Regions from separate parts of the Methylobacterium sp. EM32 genome, predicted to be linked through region 1. Evidence: predicted binding sites of a transcription regulator. Region 1 holds the regulator's gene; each other region holds the start of a gene.
What was found. Region 1 encodes LexA, which represses DNA repair genes until DNA is damaged. Its sites were predicted from a motif close to TGTTCNNNNTGTGTTCNG; they were not measured.
Positions count from the first base shown of each region.

Region 2: ABZT49_RS19620 (DUF3072 domain-containing protein) is a predicted target of LexA. The motif match lies at 845-862, and genes of this name have one in related genera.
Region 3: ssb (single-stranded DNA-binding protein) is a predicted target of LexA. The motif match lies at 1,256-1,273, and genes of this name have one in related genera.
Region 4: ABZT49_RS06930 (PA0069 family radical SAM protein) is a predicted target of LexA. The motif match lies at 1,308-1,325, and genes of this name have one in related genera.

Region 1 covers NZ_JBEXZS010000062.1:15,375-17,571, forward strand. The annotation lists gene ABZT49_RS09430 (hypothetical protein) at 104-385, shown strand; gene lexA (transcriptional repressor LexA) at 574-1,326, shown strand; gene ABZT49_RS09440 (NCS2 family permease) at 1,420-2,197, opposite strand, start outside.
Region 2 covers NZ_JBEXZS010000145.1:120,505-122,701, forward strand. The annotation lists gene ABZT49_RS19615 (branched-chain amino acid aminotransferase) at 1-673, shown strand, start outside; gene ABZT49_RS19620 (DUF3072 domain-containing protein) at 874-1,134, shown strand; gene ABZT49_RS19625 (Flp family type IVb pilin) at 1,397-1,591, shown strand; gene ABZT49_RS19630 (LysR substrate-binding domain-containing protein) at 1,611-2,197, opposite strand, start outside.
Region 3 covers NZ_JBEXZS010000107.1:9,273-11,469, forward strand. The annotation lists gene ssb (single-stranded DNA-binding protein) at 531-1,103, opposite strand; gene ABZT49_RS15250 (aminotransferase class I/II-fold pyridoxal phosphate-dependent enzyme) at 1,509-2,197, opposite strand, start outside.
Region 4 covers NZ_JBEXZS010000045.1:45,555-47,751, forward strand. The annotation lists gene ABZT49_RS06915 (neutral zinc metallopeptidase) at 1-189, shown strand, start outside; gene moaB (molybdenum cofactor biosynthesis protein B) at 189-767, shown strand; gene ABZT49_RS06925 (hypothetical protein) at 733-1,248, opposite strand; gene ABZT49_RS06930 (PA0069 family radical SAM protein) at 1,356-2,197, shown strand, end outside.

The DNA.
Region 1 (2,197 bases):
TTCGGTCTGCCGACTTGAACAGCCCCTGCAAGTTGGTCTGGATCGGGTGGAACCGCTCCGGCCCCTCGCGTGTACACGGCCCTCAACGAGAGGAGAGCGGCGGATGACATCGATGATCCTGGGGGCCGGCATCGTCACGGCTCTCCTGCTTCCCGTGCCGGCGCTCGCCCAAGCGGCGCAGACCACGGTCGGCCCCGGCGGCCTGCGGCTGCCCCAGGTCATCGCCGGCCAGCCCCCCGCTCCCGCCGCTGGCAGCGACGGCGCGGTCGCTCCCCCGGCCCATGTCGATTCCCTGCAAGACGCCTTCCACCGGCCGCTCTCCGCGACCGCGGAGCCGCCGCCGAATCCGCTCTTCACCCATCGGCCGGCACCCACCCGCCGGTAGCAGAGCGTCGTTCTCCCGGGCGACGGGCCGGGTTTGCCTGCCCGACATCGCTCGAATCGACCCGGATCTCTCCCCTCTGCTGCGTTCTCCCGCCGCAGTTCCAGACCCGCTTGCAGAACACTTGCGGAACGCTTACCATGTTCGCGATTTGTTTCCGGAGCGCGCCAGCGCGGGGATGAGAGTGTCACATGCTCACGCGTAAGCAGTTGGACCTGCTCCGCTTCATTCAGCAGAGAATGCGCGAGACGGGTGTCCCCCCGTCCTTCGACGAGATGAAGGACGCCCTCGACCTCAAGTCGAAATCGGGCATCCACCGGCTGATCACGGCCCTGGAGGAGCGGGGCTTCCTGCGCCGCCTGCCGAACCGGGCCCGGGCGATCGAGGTGATCCGCCTGCCCGAGGCGGTGACCGGGCCCGTGGCGGCCGCGCCCGTGGGGCACGGATCCGGCGCCGAGGTCGTGCGCTTCAACCCGAGCGTGGTCGAGGGCGGTCGCGCCCACGAGCCGAAGCGGCCCGCCGGCATCCCCGCCATGGCGTCGGCGTCGGACGAGAACGGCCAATCGGTCAGCGTGCCGGTGATGGGCCGGATCGCCGCCGGTACGCCGATCTCGGCGATCCAGAGCCAGAGCCGCTCGGTGGCGATGTCGCCGGACTTCCTCACCAGCGGCGAGCATTACGCGCTCGAGGTGCGCGGCGACTCGATGATCGAAGCCGGCATCCTCGACGGCGACCTGGTGGTGATCCGCCGCCAGGAGACCGCGAATACCGGTGACATCATCGTGGCGCTGATCGACGACGAGGAGGCGACCCTCAAGCGCTTGCGCCGCCGCGGCTCCTCGATCGCGCTGGAGGCCGCCAACCCGGCCTACGAGACGAGGGTGCTCGGGCCGGACCGGGTGCGGATCCAGGGCCGGCTGGTGAGCTTGGTCCGGAAGTACTGAGACCTTTTTGGACGTGGCGCCGGATAAACCCTCCCCCTCTGCGGGGGAGGGTGGCCCCTGCGTCAGCAGGGGTCGGGAGAGGGGCAGCGCCCGTCAGTGCGCGCTGCCCGTCGCCACGAACTTGAACAGGAACACGCCTGCGATCACCCACACCACCGGCTTCACGTCGCGGAAGCGGCCGGTGAGCAGCTTGATCACCGCGTAGGTGATGAAGCCGAAGGCGACGCCGTTGGCGATTGAGTAGGTGAAGGGCATGAGCAAAGCGGTGACGCAGGCCGGCAGTACCTCGGTCAGGTCGTCCCAGTCGAGATCGACCAGTTCGTGCAGCATCAGGCAGGCGACGTAGAACAGGGCCGGCGCCGTGGCGTAGGCCGGGACTGAACCGGCAAGCGGCGCGAAGAACAGGCAGGCGAGGAATAAAACCGCCACGGTCGCGGCGGTGAGCCCGGTGCGGCCGCCCTCCTCGACGCCCGACGCGCTCTCGAGATACGCCGTGGTGCTCGACGTGCCGAGGAGCGAGCCGACGAAGATCGACGACGAATCCGCCATCAAGGCCTTGTCGAGGCGCTCCATCTTGCCCTCGGTGAGGAGGCCCGCCCGGTTGGCGACGCCCATCAGCGTGCCGGTGGCGTCGAACAGTTCGACGAGGAAGAACACCAGGATCACGTTGAGCAGCCCGCCCGACAGCGCGCCTTTGATGTCGAGGGCGAACAGGGTCGGGGCGATCGAGGGCGGCAGCGAGGCGACGCCCTGGAAGGTGTTGTCGGCGACGATGAAGCTCAACGCCGTGACCGTCAGGATGCCGGCGAGCAGCGCGCCCCGCACCTTGCGCACCGAGAGCACCGCGACGATCAGGAAGCCCAAAACCGCC
Region 2 (2,197 bases), on a different contig from region 1:
CCCGTACTCGGTCGCCGAGATCGACGCTGCCAAGCGCCTGGTGCTGAAGGAGAGCGGCCTCCGGGACGCCTATCTCCGCCCCGTCGCCTGGCGCGGCTCGGAGATGATGGGCGTGTCGGCGCAACACAACACCATCCATCTCGCCATCGCGGCGTGGGAATGGCCGAGCTACTTCGACCCGGCGACCAAGATGAAGGGTATCCGGCTCGACCTCGCCGATTACCGCCGGCCCGATCCGCGCACCGCGCCGTCGGCCTCGAAGGCGGCCGGCCTGTATATGATCTGCACGATCTCCAAGCACCGGGCCGAGAACAAGGGCTACGCCGACGCCCTGATGCTCGACTGGGAGGACAACGTCGCCGAGTGCACCGGCGCCAACGTGTTCTTCATCCAGGACGGGGTGATCCACACCCCGACCGCCGACCGCTTCCTCAACGGCATCACCCGCCAGACCGTGATCGATCTGGCGAAGCGCCGCGGCTACGAGGTGGTCGAGCGGCGCATCCGCCCCGAGGAGATGGCGGGCTTCACCGAGTGCTTCATCACCGGCTCGGCCGCCGAGGTCACCCCGGTCTCGGAGATCGGCCAGTACCGCTTCACCCCGGCCGCGATGACCAAGACCCTGATGGACGACTACACCGCCGAGGTGCAGCCGCGGGCCAAGGCGGCCTGAACGGAGGCGGCCTGAACGGGCGCCTGAGTCTCGCCATTGCGTGAACTGAAGAGGCCCCGGGCGGGAGACCGCCCGGGGCCTCTTCGCGTGGACCGCCGTGGTTTCCGGGGACAAGCCGTGCCTGCGGCGCTCGGACCGGGAACGCGGGCCGGGGCTTCCCCGTTGTCTGGCTGGAACATTCAGAGAACACGAGCACTCTCATGACCGCCAAGACCAAGCAGGCCGAGACCGAGCACCACGAGACCGAGAACCCGAAGCAGGATCCGAAGGACACCTCGAACCGCATCAAGGACCCGAAGGACTGGACCACCGGCTCCGAGCCGATGACCGGGGCGCAGGCCTCCTACCTCAAGACCCTGGCCGAGCAGGCCAAGGACGAGGACGCCTACGATCCCGACCTCGACAAGGCCGAGGCCTCGCAGCGCATCGACGCCCTGCGCAAGGAGACCGGCAAGGCCTGAGGCGGCTCGCGTCCCGCCGCGCGGGGCGCGATGTCGTTCGAGACTATCGGCGAGGCGCCGCTCCCTCTCTGCGACGGGGGAGCCGCGCCTCTTCTTTTGCATGGCGCGACCTCGAAGATCAGGCTTACCCTGCGTCCGGCGCGGCCCGAATCGAGGTGCCTGCCCGGCGATGGCGAGCGCGGTGTCGGATTAGCCCGTCGGATTAACCCTCGGTGAGGGGGTCTCGCCTATAGTCCGGCGCGGCGGACCGGGAGAACTCGACGTGCGTGGCAGATCGCGGGTGACGGAGGCGCTTCGCCGCTTCCGGCGTGAGCAATCCGGCGCGACGGCGATCGAGTACGCGCTCATCGCGACCTTGATCTTCCTCGCGCTGACGAGCGCGCTCGCCGTCTACGGCAGCACGGCCGGCGGCCTCTACAGCAACCTGAGCAACAGCATCGGCACCGCTTTGCGCTGAGGGCCGGATCCTCCGCCCGTCACTCCGCCGCCAGCCCGAGATTGTCCAGGCATTGCCGGATCTGCCCGGCCAGGATGTCGGCCAGCGGGTTGGGCTCGCCGGAGCGGTGGCGCATCAGCCCGATGCGGCAGGCCGGCAGGGCGGCGAAGCCCTCCTGCGGCCCGAGCACCCGCATGCCGGGGCGCAGCGCGCTCTCGGGCAGCACCGAGACGGCGAGCCCGGCCAGCACCGCAGCCCCGACCGCGGTCGAGTTCCAGCTGACGAACAGGATCCGGCTCTGCCGGCCCCCGCGCTCCAGCGCCTCGATGGCCGCCCGGCGCCAGTTGCAGGCCGGCCGCCCGAGGGCGAGGGGCACCGGCTGCTCGGCATGGACGGCATGGCGGCTCGACGTGACCCAGAGCAGCGCCTCGGTGCGGATCGTCTCGATGGTTCGCCGGCCCTTGTCCTTCGTGGAACCCTTGGCTTCGGTGACGATGGCGAGGTCGATGTCGCCGGCGGCGATCCGCTCGGCCAGCATGTCGGTGGGCTCGCAGATCACCGTGACCTCGGCCCGCGGATGGGTGCGGGCGAAGCGCCCGAGGATCTCCGGCAGGTAGCGGTCGACGT
Region 3 (2,197 bases), on a different contig from region 1:
AAAACCGCTCCTGTCCCGTATCAAATTGCCACACGTGATCGTGGATCGCCCTGGACCAGCCCTCATCTCACAGGCTGTCCTGCGATGGCGAGACCGATTTTTCATAGGAATATTTTGTAATAGTGCAGTCTAAGGACCAAGCCCCGTACGATGACGATCGCGGTCAGATCAAATTCTGATACAGATGTCGTCCGCACGGTCGTCTTCGAACACGGTCGTCGACACGGCGTAGGACCGGTCCAGCGCCCTCACGCAGAGAGCGGAGCAGGTGGGGCCGGGACCTTTCTCAACGTCAGCACGGCACTAAATTTCGCAACTCGGGGTTGCGATAGCAGTCAGGTTGCAGGCCGGCCCCCGGAGCGGGCGACGGTCGTCGCGGCGCATGAGCGATGCGTTGCTCGACCAAGCCGCCGGCGGGTGCTGCCGAACGCCGACACCGCCCGATCGCGGCGCGATCGGGCGGTGCTCCCGGTTCTCACCTCTGTCGTGTCATCCGTGCCGGAGCGGCCCGCGCTCCGCTGGAAACCAGACTAGAACGGGATGTCGTCGTCCAAGTCGTCATAGCGCTTCTGGTTGCCGCCGCCGCCACCGCCGGACGGAGCCGGGCGCCGCTCGCCGCCGGACGAGGAGGAGCGTCCACCGCTGCTGCGACCACCACCGCCGCCACCGCCGTAATCGCCGCCGCGGCTGATCTGGCCGCCGCCCATGTCGTCGGCGCCCATCTCGCCCATACCGCCCTCGGCCCCGCCACCGCGGCCGTCGAGGATGGTCAGCTCGCCGCGGAAGCGCTGCAGCACGATCTCGGTCGTGTACTTCTCGACGCCAGACTGGTCCTGCCACTTGCGGGTCTGGAGCTGGCCCTCGACATAGACCTTCGAGCCCTTGCGCAGGTACTGCTCGGCGACGCGGGCCAGGTTCTCGTTGTAGATCACGACCGAGTGCCACTCGGTCTTCTCCTTGCGCTCGCCGGTCGCCTTGTCCTTCCAGGACTCGGACGTGGCCAAGCGCAGGTTCACCACCGGATCGCCGGAGGCCAGCCGGCGGGTCTCGGGATCGCGCCCGAGATTGCCCACCAGGATCACCTTGTTCACGCTGCCCGCCATCCCGCTCTCCTCTCGTTCCATCTCACTCGGGCGCATGCCCGGCCGACGCCGCGGACCACCGCTTCGGTCACGCGAGTTGGGCCGAACAGGCCGGGACCGGCAAGGGGAGGGGCGCCTTTGTGCCCGCTTCACACATGCCGGAGGCCGGACAACGTTCTATATTTGTTCGCTGGGCCGGGCAAGCGAAAAGGGCGAGCCGATACAGCTCTTCCAGTGATTCTCCGCGTCATCCCGGGGCCGCGAAAGCGGAACCCGGGATCCATAACCGCTCACGATTCAGGATCAAGCGGGACGCGATCGACCTCATTCTTTGACGTCAGCGTTTATGGATCCCGGGTTCTCGCCTGCGGCGAGCCCCGGGATGACGCAGAGGATGGGAGACTCGGCTGCGTGACGGATGATCGCTCAGTCGAGCGCGTCCAGCGACTGTGCCACGTCGGCGATGAGGTCCTCGACCGATTCCAGCCCGATCGACAGCCGCACGGTGTCCGGCCCGACCCGGGCGGCCTCCTTGTCGGCGGCGGGGAGCTGGCGGTGGGTCGTGGTCGCCGGGTGGATCGCCAGGGACTTGATCTCGCCGATATTGACGAGGTGCGAGATCAGGTTGAGTCCGGTGATGAATTTTTGGGCCGCCGCCTCGCCGCCCTTGAAGCCCACCGTGAAGATCGAGCCCGCGCCCATCGGCGAGTAGCGGTTCGCCAGGGCCTCGCCGGGCTGGCCCGGCAGCGACGGGTAGCTCACCCAGGCCACCTTCGGGTGGTCACGCAGGAAGGCGGCCACCGCCTTGGCGTTGGCGCAGTGGCGCTCCATGCGCAGCGGCAGGGTCTCGGTGCCGGTCAGCGTCAGGAAGGCGTTCATCGGCGACAGGCCGGGGCCGAGGTCGCGCAGGCCGAACAGCCGGCAGGCGGTGGCGAAGGACGTCTCGGGGAAGCGCTCGGAGACGATCAGGCCCTCGTAATCGGGCCAGGGCTCGTTGATCAGGTTGTAGCGACCCGTCGCTTTCCAGTCGAACCGGCCGGCATCGCAGACGATGCCGCCGATCACCGTGCCGGAGCCCGACAGGAACTTCGAGGTCGAGTGGACGACGATGTCGG
Region 4 (2,197 bases), on a different contig from region 1:
GACATCGAGGAGGCGATGCAGGCCGCGAGCGCCATCGGCGACGACCGGCTGCAGAAGCAGAGCCAGGGCTACGTTGTGCCGGATTCCTTCACCCACGGCTCCTCGGCGCAGCGCATGCGCTGGTTCCAGACCGGCTACCGCAGCGGCCAGACCCAGTCCTGCGACACCTTCCGGGCCTCGCAGCTCTGATGGCCGGGGTCGACCAGGCCCGCGCCTTCGTGCCGCTCGGGATCGCGGTGCTCACGGTGTCGGATACCCGCACGCTCGCCGACGACCGCTCGGGCGACACGCTGGTCGGGCGCCTGGAGGCGGCGGGCCACCGCCTCGCCGCGCGGGCGATCGTGCCGGACGAGGTCGAGGCGATCCGCGCCCAGGTGCGCGAATGGGCGGCGGATCCGGCGGTCGACGTCGTCATCACCACCGGCGGCACGGGCTTCACCGGGCGCGACGTGACCCCGGAGGCGCTGGAGCCCCTGTTCGAGAAGCGGATGGACGGGTTCTCGGCCGTGTTCCACCGCATCTCCTACGACAAGATCGGTACCTCGACCCTGCAATCGCGGGCGACCGCCGGGGTGGTGAACGCCACCTACGTGTTCGTGCTGCCGGGCTCGCCTGGGGCCTGCCGCGACGCCTGGGACGGCATCCTGGCGGCGCAGCTCGATTACCGGCACCGGCCGTGCAACTTCGTCGAGATCATGCCGCGGCTCGACGAGCACCTGAAGCGGGGTGCAACTACCCGCGCAGCAGCGACGCCCGCAGGGGCCTGACCGGCAGGCGAGCCTTGAGCGGCAGGCCCGCCCGCAGGGCCTGCACGCGCACGAGGTCGCCGGCCCTGATCTGCCGGGTGCCGGTCAGCGCCTCGCGCCGCCCGGCGATCCGTTCGAACAGGGCGGCGTGCGGGCGGCGCAGGCGGCCGACCGCGTCGGCTTGCGTGGTGGCGCCGAACCGGTCGAGCACCCGGATCCAGCCCTCCGCCGGCACGTCGCCGGATTCCAGGCACAGCATCCAGGGCCGGCGCGCAAGCGGCGCCGCCGCCACCCACGGGCTACGCCCCCGCGCCACCAGGGCCGCCCCGGTGCTCTCGGCCATGGTGCCGACCTCCGGATCGTCCGGATGCGCGGCCGCGATCACCGCATCGCCCACCACGCCCGCCGCGACGCCGGCCACGAGCGCGGCCAGGGTGTCGGCGAGGGCATCGATGCGCTCCGGATCAATCGCGCCGGGAAGATGGATGACGGCCGTGAACATGATCGCGCCATAGCGGATGGCGGGCGTCACGTCCTGCCTTGATCGTTGGCACTTGCATGTGTTCCTGTTTTGTTCGAAGCTCGACCGTGGTTAAGGTGGAGGCCGGCATGGAATCGGGCTGCGGGCGGGAGCTGCGCCGTCTCGCCGGGTCGACCCCGGCACGGGAGAGCCGCCGCGGGCGCGGCGCCACCGCCAACCCGACCGGCCGGTTCGAACCGGCCGCGCGCGAGGCCTTCGCGGATGGCTGGGAGATCGAGGAGGAACTGCCGCCCCTGCGCACCGAGGTGACGCTGGAACGGGCGCGCACCATCATCACCCGCAACGATTCGCCCGATATCGGCTTCGACCGCTCGATCAACCCGTATCGCGGCTGCGAGCACGGCTGCGTCTACTGCTTCGCCCGGCCGAACCACGCCTATGCGGGACTCTCGCCGGGGCTCGACTTCGAGACCAAGCTCTTCGCCAAGCCCGACGCGGCCGCGCTCCTGGAGCGGGAGCTCTCGGCCCGGGGCTACACAGCCCGCACCATCGCGCTCGGCACCGCCACCGACCCCTACCAGCCGATCGAGCGGCGCTACCGCCTGACCCGCGGCATCCTCGAGGTGCTGGCGCGCTTCCGCCACCCGGTCGGGATCGTCACCAAGTCCGATCTGGTGCTGCGCGACCTCGACATCCTGGCGCCGATGGCGGCGCAAGGCTTGGTGAAGGTCGCCCTCTCGGTCACCACCCTAGACCCCGACCTCGCCCGACGGATGGAGCCCCGCGCCCCGCGGCCGGAGAAGCGCCTGGCGGCGATCCGGGCGCTGGCGGAGGCGGGCGTTCCGGTGATGGCGCTGGTGGCGCCCCTGATCCCGGGCCTCAACGACCACGAGATCGAGGCCGTGCTCGCCCGGGGCCGGGAGGCGGGGGCGGCTGAGGCCGGCGGCGTGCTCCTGCGCCTGCCGCACGA